2 regions of the Glutamicibacter sp. 0426 genome follow, and region 1 is predicted to be linked to the other one. Evidence: predicted binding sites of a transcription regulator. Region 1 holds the regulator's gene; the other holds the start of a gene.

Region 1 (5,973 bases):
CAACATAGCGGGCGCATCCGGCGTCTTCCAAGCGAGCTAGGACGTCCCACAGGTCGCCGCCGTCCTTGGTCCAGCCGTGGCCGGACAAGGTGGTTCCGCGCACGTCCATGCCCACGGCGATCTTGTCGCCGTGGCGGGCGATGGCCTGCTTCGTCCATTCCGGGTTTTCCAGTGCGGCGGTACCGAGGTTGACGCGGGTAGCGCCGAATTCCAGTGCACGTTCCAGGGAGGCGTCGTCGCGGATGCCGCCGGAGAGCTCGACCTTGATGTTCAGTTCCTTGGCAATGCGCTGGACGATCTCGACATTGCTTCCGCGGTCGAAGGCTGCGTCCAGGTCGACCAGGTGCAGCCATTCGGCCCCGGCGTTCTGCCAGGAAAGCGCTGCTTCCAGCGGGTCGCCGTATCCGGTCTCGGAACCGGCTTCGCCTTGGACCAGGCGCACTGCCTGGCCGCCGGCGATATCTACCGCAGGCAGGAGTTCGAGGATTGGTTGCTCGCTCATGATGTCCTTAGTGAAGAAGTAAAAAGTGGTTAGTAGGTCAGGGCCCAGGCTGCGATCAGGCTCATGCCTGCAAGCACCCAGAGCGCGATGATCCATGAAATATGGGCCTTCTGGTTCTTCAGCGAAATGGCCCCGCCGATCAGGAAGGCCCCGATAACACCCAAGATGAGGCTCCACATGCCTAGAGTGTCCCCAACCAGTTGCGCAGCAGCTGTGCGCCAGCGTCGCCGGACTTCTCCGGGTGGAACTGGACTGCCGAGAGCGGGCCGTTTTCGACGGCGGCCACGAATGGCGTCCCGTGCGTCGACCAGGTCACCTGCGGCGGGGTCATCGCTGGCTGGGTGACGTCGAATTCCCACTTCTGCACAGCGTAGGAGTGCACGAAGTAGAATCGCTCGTCCTCGATGCCTGCGAAAAGCTTGGATCCTTCCGGCGGGCGCACCGTGTTCCAGCCCATGTGCGGAATGACATCCGACTGGAGGCGTTCAACCTTGCCCGGCCATTCGCCGATGCCTTCGGTTTTCACCCCGTGCTCCACGCCTTCTTCAAAGAAGACCTGGTGGCCCACGCAGATCCCCAAGACGGGCAGGCCACCGGCGATGCGGCGGCCGATCCAGCGCAGGGAACCGGTTGCGGTCAACTGCTCCATGACCGAGGCGTAGGCGCCGACTCCCGGGACTACCAGTCCGTCGGCAGCCACGATCTTCTTCGGGTCTGCGGTCAGTTCCACCTCGGCGCCGGCGGCTTCCAAGGCGCGCACGGCGGAACGGACGTTGCCCGAACCATAGTCCAGGACAACTACTGTTTTCTTCTCCACTTACAGGGCACCCTTCGTGGATGGGATTTTGTCGCCCATGCGCTCATCGCGCTCTACGGCTTCGCGCAAGGCGCGGGCGAAGGACTTGAATTGCGCTTCGACAATGTGGTGCGGGTCGCGGCCCGAGAGCACCTCGATGTGAGCGCAGATCTGTGCGTGGAAGGTAATGGCTTCGAAGACGTGGCGGGTCATCGAGCCGGTGAAGTGCCCGCCGATCAAGTGGTATTCCTGGCCAGCAGGCTCGCCGGAGTGCACGAGGTATGGCCGGCCCGAGACATCGACGACTGAACGGGACAGCGCCTCGTCCAGCGGAGCGTAGGAGGTGCCGAAGCGGCGGATGCCTGCCTTGTTGCCCAGCGCCACGCGCAGCACTTCGCCGATGGTGATCGCGGTGTCCTCAACGGTGTGGTGGACATCGATGTGGGTATCGCCGGTAGCACGCACGGTGAGGTCGATGAGCGAATGCTTGGAGAGCGCAGTCAGCATGTGGTCATAGAACGGCACCGAGGTGCTGATCTCCGAGACGCCGGTTCCATCGAGATCCAATTCAACGAATACGGACGATTCGCTGGTCACGCGTTCCATGCGGGCGCGACGTGCGCCAATCAATTCGGCAGACATGTCTTCCTTCGCTTGTCTTTGATTACTTCTGCGAGCCGAGCAGTTCGGCAAGTCGTTCCAAGAAGGCTGTGGTTTCTGATTCGGTTCCGGCCGTAACACGCAAGGTCCCCGGAATTCCATTGTCGCGGATGATGATGCCGGCTTCCAACAGGCCTTCCCAAATAGCGTGGGGGTCTTCGACGCCACCGAAGAAGACGAAGTTGGAGTCGGAGACCGATGGCTTCAGGCCCAGTTCCTTCAAGCGCGCGACGATGCGGTCACGCTGGGACTTGATGTCTTCGACCTGCGCCAGCAGCAACTCGATGTTCTTCAAGGCGGCGATCGCCGTTGCCTGGGTCACGGCCGACAGGTGGTACGGCAGCCGCACCAAGCGGATGGCATCAGTGACCTCTGGCGCGGCGGCCAGGTAGCCGACGCGTGCGCCGGCCAGGCCGAATGCCTTGGACATGGTGCGAGAGACGATCAATCGCTGGCGGCCTTCAAGCAGACTCAGTGCGGACTTGGTGCTGGCCAAGGAGAATTCGGCGTACGCCTCGTCAACGATCACCATGCCGTTGTGCTCGCTCATGGCTTCGTACACGGCCGTGATGACATCAAGGCCAAGGGCGGTGCCGGTGGGGTTGTTCGGCGAGCACAGGAACACGATATTCGGCTTGTGCTCGCGGACCTGCGCGGCTGCAGATTCGGCGGACAGGGTGAAATCCTCGGCGCGTTCACCGGCGATATAGGTGGTATCAGTACCACTGGCCAACAGCGGGTACATGGAGTAGGTGGGGCCGAAGCTCATCACGGTACGGCCTGGACCACCGAAGGCTTGCAGGATCTGCTGCAGGATTTCATTCGAACCGTTCGCGGCCCAGATGTTCTCCTTGGTGAGCGAGTGGCCGAGGTAATCGGCAAGAAGTTCACGAAGCTCGGTGAACTCGCGGTCGGGATAGCGATTCAGAGTTGCCGCTGCCTTGGCCACTTCCTGGGCAATGGCGTCTACGACTACCGGTGGCAACGGATGGGTGTTCTCGTTGACGTTCAACTGGATCGGCACGTCAATTTGCGGTGCGCCATAAGGGGATAGCCCGCGGAGATTCTCACGCAAGGGCAGCTGACTCAAAAGTTCACTGCGGTCATTCACGCATCAAGTCTACGTGCGCAGCGAGTCCGCCAGTGAATCCGCTACGGCTGCAGGTAACAAACTCTAGACAGCGGGGGAAGCTAGCCGGCAATGACCGGAATCGACAAGGTATCTCCAACCTGGATTTCGCTGCCGTCCAAGGCGTTGAGCTCCGCGATGTGGCCAACTGCGGAAGTCACGTCGTAACCGGTGGCATAGTCGCGAGCCAAACTCCATAGCGTATCCCCGGGGATCACGGTGACATCGATGGTTCCAACCCCAGCAGGATCTTCTGCCGCGGCATGCGCGTCAGAGGCGAACATGGAGAAGAAGAAAGCAGCAGCGATCGTGAGTGCGAAAACGGGCATCCCCACCAGCACAGCCCAACCGCGGCGGTTGATGCGGATTTTCAGCGGCGCTTGGGTCTGATCTGAGTCAAGTGCGACGGTAGCCATGACGTTGTCTCCTCAAGAAATTCAAGTGATGCGAATTTTTATTCGAAAGAACGGATTCGAAAACTTGTTCGAACCTCGTATATCTGTTCTAACAGAGATTCGCGGAACTTGTCCAGAAGTTTTCGAACAAATCTTTGAAAGAAGCTCGCTTATCTACTAAGATTTCGAAGTAGACGAGCAATGAAAACATCTCACCATCTAGCTCCGACAGTTTGGACACGCAAACTTTCGAATGATTGCTAGGGAAGGCAAAATCTCATGTCAGCATCACAACGCACTCCCCGATCGAATGCACGTTCGCTGACGATTCGCCAAAAGAAGATCCTTGAGACGATCCAGCGGTCTATCGGCAAGAACGGTTATCCGCCATCGATGCGTGAGATTGGCGACGCTGTCGGACTCAAGAGTCTTTCGAGCGTGACCCACCAGTTGAGCCAGTTGGAAAAGCTCGGCTATATCCGTCGAGACCCACGCCGTCCGCGCGCGATGGAAATCCTGCTTCCGCTGCAATTGTCCGACGATGCCGAAAAGGCCGAGGTCTCGGAGCCGGTCGAGCCGGCTGCCAGCGAAGACGCCAAGATCATTGAGCTGAGCACTTCTGCTGACACCACCATGGTTCCGCTGGTTGGCCGTATTGCTGCTGGCGGTCCGATCCTGGCAGAACAGTCCGTCGAAGATGTTTTCTCGTTGCCTCGTCAGCTCGTGGGCCACGGGGAACTGTTCATGCTCAAGGTTTCCGGCGATTCAATGGTTGACGCCGCGATTTGCGATGGCGACTGGGTAGTTGTCCGCCGACAGCAGACGGCAGACAACGGCGACATCGTCGCAGCCCTGCTGGACGAGGAAGCGACCGTCAAGACCTTCCGGCAGCGTGATGGGCATACTTGGCTGCTTCCACAGAACTCGCGCTACGAACCGATTTTGGGTGATGCAGCAAAGATCATGGGACGGGTCGTCTCGGTCATGCGCTCACTCTAGATTTCGTGTGGATATTGCGCTGGTGCTTGGCACCAGCGCAATTTTCGTTTAATCAGCTACTCGCCGGCCTCGAGCTCGATCTGGGCGGCCGCGGCGAAGATCATCCAGCGCTGGACTGCCGCCGAGAGCCGGCGCGGTTCCTGGTCGATCAGATGGCCTGCAGTTGCCGTGACCAGTTGCCTGGCCTGCTCCCTGCTTGGTGCTTCCAAGCGGTGATCTTTCGCGGCGAGGGCCAGATACCGGCACAGGATTCCGGCAAAAAGGTTCCCGTCTCCCCCGCGGTTGAACGCGAGTACTCGGGCCGCGGAAGACAGCGAGTGCGTGGTCGCATCGATCAGCACCTGGGCGTGAGCCAGATCGGCTGGCTCGCCAAGCTCAAGCAACGCGCCTAGCACCGTGCCCTGGTTATAGGTATAGATCGCTGGCTCCACCGTATGCCCCTGGCTGGCCAACCGCAGCCCGTCCAAATACAGCCCACGCTCGGCGCTGAACAGGTTCTTCTCCAGCCATTGGAGAACCTGCCGTGCGGTGTCCTTCTGTCCGGTTCGGCCGAAGAACAGTGCCGCCGGCGCATTGGCCGGCGTATTCTTGAAATCCCGTTTTTTCGACCAGTACAGGCCGCCGCCCAGCACCTCGTCCATGCCAGCTTGAAGCTGTTCTCCCAGCACCCGCATTGCAGTCTGAGCAGCGTGGTTTCCTTCTCCCCTCACGGCCAGCGTGAACTGCGCCAGACGGCCGCTGGCCAAGGCAAGCCACGCCATATCGTCGAAGAAGTAGTTGGGCAGCATCCCGAAGTTGCGAATTCGAATGCCACGCAACAGATGATTGGCCCGGGCCAGCTCGGCACGCGCCGATTCCGCGTCGCCTGCGGCCAGATAGGAGTGGCCGTCATCAATGATGGCATCCAGATAATGCGCCTGCCACCAATAGTTCCACTCCGAAAACGGGTGCGCGCAGCCATTGAGATCGCTGAGCAAGCTTCCGTCGCGCAACCGGTGCGCCCTGCTGTAGCTCTGCCCAATCCAGGTTCCGGGCAGCCGCAAGAGGCGCCGTCCGAAACGCTGGTGGGTGTCGATGGCGGCTTGGTGTGCCAATTCCTGCATGGACTCCATGGTGCCTTCCGGTTCACGCGGCATCAGTTCTTCTCACAGACCTTAGTGCATATCCAACCATCCTGCTGATAGTGCTTAAAGTACTTGAGCTGCCCCAAGTCCAAGGACAGCTCAAGTTCATGCTCTGGCTGCGGCTATTTCCCGTCCGGGTTCAAGCGCTGGAGAACTCCGGTGATGACCTTCTTGTCGACAGTCGGCCACATCGGCGGCAGCGTCGCTTTCAAGAAGCTGCCGTACCGTGCAGTGGCCATGCGCGAATCGAGGATCGCCACCACGCCCTTGTCCCCGACCGAACGAATCAGGCGTCCAGCGCCCTGGGCCAGGCGAATCGCCGCATGGGTGGCGGCCACCTGCATGAAGCCGTTGCCGCCATGCTTGGC
Region 2 (5,973 bases), on a different contig from region 1:
TTGCGTGTGGGCGATGGTGTCGGCACGCGAGGTCCCGGCGAGCAGGGAGTCGAAGACGCCGAGGGCCGCGAGGTTCTGGTAGGTGCGGCGCGAGAGCCCCGCGCGGGCGCGGACATCTGCAAGGTGCTCATAGGGTTGGCCGGCGACCAGGCGTTCGACTTCGCGTTCGCTCATCTGGTGGATGTCGCGGAAGGCCAGGCGGACCCCGTAGCGTCCAGGGCGCAGCGAGCTGGGCGCGCGTGGCACCACCGGGAGCTTCGCTGGAGCGGATTCGAATACTCGTTCGACCCGGTAGTGCCCGGTGGAGCGGTTGATGTCCAGCGGCAGGATGGGGATGCCCATGCGCCGGGCTTCGGAGACCAGCAGCCGCTTGGGGTACATGCCCGGGTCATGTTCCCAGATGCCGGCAAGGAAGGCTTCGGGGTGGTGGGCCTTGAGCCAGGCCGAGTGGTAGGTGGGCACGGCGAAGGCCGCCCCGTGGGCTTTGCAGAAGCCGAAGGACCCGAAGCCGGAGAGCACTTCCCAGACCTTGTCGATCGTCTCCTGGCTGTAGCCGCGCTTGGTTGCTTCGGTGCGCACATAGCGTTCTACGGCTGGTTCCTTTTCCGGGTTTCCCAGCAGCCGGCGGTAGACATCGGCCATGCCCAGCCCGCAACCAGTCATCACATCCAGGATGCGCAGCACCTGTTCGTGGAAGACGGTCACCCCATGGGTTTCGGCGAGAGCTGGGATCAGATCCGGGTGCAGGTATTGGGCCGGAGCGAAACCGTGACGGTGCTCCAGATAGGGCTTGACCATGTTCGATTGCATGGGGCCGGGGCGGAACAACGAGATGTCGATGATCAGGTCGTTGAATTCGCGTGGGGCGAGCTTGCCGATCAGTTCGCGCTGGCCCGGGGATTCAATCTGGAAGCAGCCCAGGGTGTGGGTGGAGCGGATCAATTCGAACGTGGGTTCGTCATCCAGCGGTACCCGGGACAGATCGATCGCTCCGGCAGCGGAGATATAGCTGTCGTCCACGTGCCCTCCGGCGCGCGCGACCGCCTGCTTGTCCGGGTGCATGCGGGCGATCTCTTCCAGGGTGTAGGCGATGGCTGATTGCATGCGCACCCCGAGTACGTCGAGCTTGATCAGCCCCATCAGGTCCATGTCGTGCTTGTCGAACTGGCTCATCTGCAGCCCGATGCCCGACGGCTGGACCGGGGTGCGGTCCAGCAGGCTCGCGTCGGAGAGGATCACACCGCAGGGGTGCATGGAAATATGGCGCGGCAGCCGGTCCAGGCGTTCGGTGGCGTCGATGAGGATATCGAGCTGGGTGTCATCGGTAATGCGTTCGGCCAATGCTGCCAGTTCCGGCTTCTCGGTGAGCGCTTCGCGGAAAGAGGATGCGGAGAAGCGCCACAGCTGCTTAGCGATCTCGTCTATCTGCTCCTGCTCCACCCCGAGGGCGGTTCCAGCATCGCGGACCGCGCCGCGGGCACGGTAGGCGTTCTGCATGCTCATCAGGCTCACGCGCTCTTCGCCGAAGCTGGAGAAGATCTTGCGGTAGATCTCGTGGCGGCGGGCGGATTCCACGTCGATGTCGATGTCCGGCAAGGTGGTGCGGGTATCGGAGAGGAAGCGTTCGAACACGAGGTCGTGGGCTAGCGGATTCACCTGGCTGATGCCCAGCAGGTAGTTCACCAGCGAGGAGGCACCGGAGCCGCGGGCCGCAACGCGCACTCCCATCTCGGTGATGAGGTTGACGGTTTCGGCGACAGTCAGGAAGTACCCGGCGAAGTCCAGCCGGTCGATCACCCCGAGTTCCAGAGCCAGCTGTTTTTCAATGAGGCTGGGTTTGGCGTGCGGCAAGAGCCCGGGCACCGCTGCGTGGACTCGCTCGGTGAGTTCTTGCATGGCCGGACGATGCAGGCCGATGACCTTGGCTTCGGGGATGACCGGCTTCTTCCATCCGAGATCGGCTACCGGGTCGGCCGCAGCCCATTCGGCAAGCGCCTCGGTTTCCCGCAACAGCTGTTGAGCCCAGCTTCTTTCGGTGGCTTGGCCGATTTCCTTGGCCAATTGGCGCATCTCTTGCGGGGTTTTCAGCCATCCTTGGCCGTTGGGTTGGCAGGAGTCAAGGTTCTTCAGGCTGTGCAGGGCGCGCGCCGAGTCCAGGATGTCTGCGGTGACCGCCCCGTCAGGGTCTACGTAGCGCACGGCATTGGTGAGGACGGCCTTGATCCCCCGCTCATGGGCGTAGCGCAGCAAGCGGGCTGCTCCGCCGAGGCTGTAGCGCGATCCGGGACTGGACAGGTGCGTGGTGATCTCCACGCGCAGCATCTTTCCCAGCCGCTTCTTCCAGCTGGCAAGCAGCGCCCGGGCGTGGGCATAGTTTCCCTTGAGGATTGCGCGGGCCACATCCGATTCCCCGCCGAGCAGGATCATCAGGTTTCCGCCGGCGCCCAGATGCGCCAACTGCCCGGCTTCCAGCCCCGGAACGCCGTGCGCAGTGCCATGCGCGAGGGTGATGGCCCGGCACAGCGCTGCATATCCCGCACCGTTGCAGCGCCCGCGGGCCAGCAGGACAATCCGCCCCTGGGTTTCCCCGTGGCTATCGAGCACCGCAAGGTTCACCCCGAGAATCGGGTGCAGCCCTTCTGCCATGCAGGCTGTCACATGCTTGACCGTCCCGTACAGCCCATCCCGGTCAGTCAGCGCGAGCATCTGCGCCCCCTGCGCCTTGGCCGCCTGGGCCAGCTGCTTTGGGTGCGAGACGCCGTAATGGGCGCTGTATGAAGAACTGACGTTCAGATGGGTGAAGCTCATGGATGTCCTTCGAAAATATGTTCCCCTGCCGGCACATCAGGCGCTGCGGGCCAGCGAGTCATGCACGCGCACCAGGCGCCACCGTTCAGTTTGCGCATCAAAACTCACATCGACGCTGTGCACTTGGCGGGATCCACGCACGGCGACCAGCTGCAGGCGCCACATCTCGTAGTCGGCAATCCCCGCACCGGCTCCGCGGGGAATCCGCAGGTTCTCATCCCACCATTTGCGGCGCTCGAACCAGCGCTGCGGTTCAGCCACCAAGCGGTAGTCCTGCCCCTGCCAGGTCACGCGCAACGGCATCCCATTCGCTGCGCGAGCCACCTCGATCGACTCGGTGAACATCCCCACGTGCGCACTCCTTACCTAGTAGAACCATTCTATTCGAACACGTGTTCGAATGACAGTTACACTAGTCAGCGCGACCGACAGTTTGGGTTAGCCGAGCGCAGCGGCTCGCAGCGTCGATGAGCTGGCTGAATAGGCCCTGCGAAAGGCCGCGATAAACGAAAGGGCGAGGAACATCCGACATCGCAGGCAAGCAGCGCATCATGGGCCAAGGCCAGGCGCAGTTTGGCGATGTAGCCCGATGGGAACGGTGCCCCGCTCACCCTCGGAGCCAACGTTCCGCTCAATCGGCGGCTGGAGCAGCAGGTCGCTGGCTTGGGAGCTCTATGCACCACAGTGGATCAAGGCCAATTCGGCGCGGGCACTGGTTTCCGCCCTCGGTGCCGTCCTCCTGCTCAGCGGAGCCTGAGCCCGAGGCGCAGCCCTTGCGCCGTCACATACGTTCCGGGAAACTCGTGGTGCACCTGCGCAAATTGGCTCTGGGCGAAACAGCCTGCGTCATTGTGTCACGAATGTTCCATAAGCGCCGAGGACACCGATAGCATCGAGACAGCAACAGTCAATCGTTCCAGGAGCTAAATCCCATGCCTCATAAGGTCAAAGCCGTTGTTTCCCGCGCCAAGGATGCGCCGGTAGAGGTCGTCGACATCATCGTTCCGGACCCGGGTCCCGGAGAAGTAGTCGTCGACGTGCTCACCACCGGTGTCTGCCACACCGACTTGCACTACAAGCTCGGCGGCATCGGCGACGAGTACCCCTACCTGCTGGGCCACGAGTCCACCGCAGTCGTCAGCCAGATCGGCGAGAACGTCACCAACGTGAAGGTCGGCGACCGCGTGATCCTGAACTGGCGTGCAGTCTGCGGCCAGTGCCGCGCTTGTGCCAAGGGCGAGCCGAAGTACTGCTTCAACACGTTCAATGCCACCCAGAAGATGACCCTCGAGGACGGCACCGAGCTGTCGGCTGCCCTGGGCATCGGCTCCTTCGCCGAGAAGACCCTGGTCCACTCCGGCCAGTGCACCATCGTGGATGAAGAAGCGGATCCGGCAGCCGTCGGCCTGCTCGGCTGCGGCATCATGGCCGGCATCGGCGCGGCAATCAACACCGGTGAAATCAAGCGCGGCGAGTCGGTTGCCGTGATCGGTTGCGGTGGCGTCGGCGCCGCCGCCATCGCCGGCGCGCAGCTGGCCGGCGCGACCACCATCATCGCGGTGGACGTCAACCCTGACAAGCTGGAAACCGCGAAGACCTTCGGCGCCACCCACACCGTGGATTCCGCCAAGGTCGACGCCGTGGAAGCCATCCAGGAACTGACCGGCGGCTTCGGCGCCGATGTGGTGATCGATGCTGTAGGCCGTCCGGAAACCTACAAGCAGGCCTTCTACGCCCGCGATCTTGCAGGCCGCGTGGTGCTGGTGGGCGTCCCGACCCCGGAGATGAAGCTCGAGCTGCCGCTGCTGGACGTCTTCGGCCGAGGCGGCTCGCTGAAGAGCTCGTGGTACGGCGACTGCCTGCCAAGCCACGACTTCCCGATGCTTGTCGAGCAGTACAAGCTCGGCCGGCTGGATCTGGACTCCTTCGTCACGGAACGCATCAAGATCGATGAAATCGAAGAGGCGTTCAAGAAGATGCATGAAGGCACCGTGCTGCGTTCGGTGGTGGAGCTCTAATGGCTGCCCGCATCGAGAACGTCGTCACCTCCGGCACTTTCTCGCTGGATGGCGGCACCTGGGATGTCGATAACAACGTCTGGATCATCGGCGATGATTCCGAGGTCATGGTGATCGACCCGGCACACGATGTTGCCAAGATCCGCGAAGCCGTGGGCGAGCGCGAAGTCATGGCCGTGCTGCTGACCCACGGGCACGACGACCACATCCGCGCCGCCGGCGAATTCGCCGACGCCGTTGATGCACCGTTGTTCTTGAACCCGGAAGACCGCATGCTCTGGGAAGCTGTCTACCCGGAGCGCGACGTGGACGCGGAAATCAGCGAAGGCGATTCATTCACCATCGCCGGCACCTCGCTGACCGCGCTGCACACCCCGGGGCACTCGCCAGGTTCAACCTGCTTCTATGCGGAAGACCTCGGCGTGCTGTTCAGCGGCGACACCCTGTTCAACGGCGGACCGGGTGCTACCGGGCGCAGCTACTCCAGCTTCGAGACGATCATTGAATCGATCCGCACCAAGCTGCTGGTGCTGCCAGCCGAAACGGTGGTCAATACCGGTCACGGCGATGCCACTTCCATCGGTGCCGAAGCGCCGAACCTGGATGAATGGATCAAGCGCGGGCACTGACCCGCGACAGCGATTCCACCAAATGGCGGCGGCAGCCGGCCTGCGGGCCGGCTGCTGCCGCCATCCTTGTTTCCCGCACCATCGATGGAATAATGAATCCATGCCTGAAACGCATTTGCGGATCCAGAGAACGGCAGGCTATGGCGGCCTTGCCGCCCTGCTCTGCGGCCTCGTCTTGATCTGGCACGACGGCCGCCAACCTGTGGCCACCGCCGCAGATAGCTTCTCCTCGGCCGCCGGAGCGATCTCGCAGTCGCCGAGCCCAGTGCTCCTTGCCGCAGGAGCGCTGGTGTTCTTCGGCGTCGTCACCCTCTGCTTGGCTGCCGGGATCCTCCTGATGCGCCGCATCCTGGCGGTGCGCCCCCTCAGAGCCGTGCCCTGGATCCTGGCCGCGCTCGCCTTGGCCTTGTTCCTGGCAGGGGCCGGGTTGAAGATCTGGGATACGCTGCAACCGGTGCCTTTGGGCTGGTTCGCCTACGAGCCGCTGACGCACGCACAGCTGTCCTCGCTGGCCACGT

What was found. Region 1 encodes LexA, which represses DNA repair genes until DNA is damaged. Its sites were predicted from a motif close to TCGAACANNTGTTCGA; they were not measured.
Region 2: the regulator LexA is predicted to act here: its motif matches at 3,193-3,208, upstream of BKX98_RS03755 (DUF6504 family protein).

The regions. Positions count from the first base shown of each region.
Region 1 is NZ_MPBI01000002.1:566,801-572,773, reverse strand. It holds gene priA (bifunctional 1-(5-phosphoribosyl)-5-((5-phosphoribosylamino)methylideneamino)imidazole-4-carboxamide isomerase/phosphoribosylanthranilate isomerase PriA) at 1-502, opposite strand, end outside; gene BKX98_RS17115 (hypothetical protein) at 532-681, opposite strand; gene hisH (imidazole glycerol phosphate synthase subunit HisH) at 684-1,319, opposite strand; gene hisB (imidazoleglycerol-phosphate dehydratase HisB) at 1,320-1,940, opposite strand; gene BKX98_RS08145 (histidinol-phosphate transaminase) at 1,963-3,069, opposite strand; gene BKX98_RS08140 (LysM peptidoglycan-binding domain-containing protein) at 3,150-3,503, opposite strand; gene lexA (transcriptional repressor LexA) at 3,762-4,481, shown strand; gene BKX98_RS08130 (glycoside hydrolase family 76 protein) at 4,538-5,617, opposite strand; gene BKX98_RS08125 (ATP-dependent DNA helicase) at 5,728-5,973, opposite strand, start outside.
Region 2 is NZ_MPBI01000001.1:785,639-791,611, reverse strand. It holds gene BKX98_RS03760 (DNA polymerase III subunit alpha) at 1-2,808, opposite strand, end outside; gene BKX98_RS03755 (DUF6504 family protein) at 2,845-3,153, opposite strand; gene BKX98_RS03750 (S-(hydroxymethyl)mycothiol dehydrogenase) at 3,741-4,826, shown strand; gene BKX98_RS03745 (MBL fold metallo-hydrolase) at 4,826-5,455, shown strand; gene BKX98_RS03740 (hypothetical protein) at 5,556-5,973, shown strand, end outside.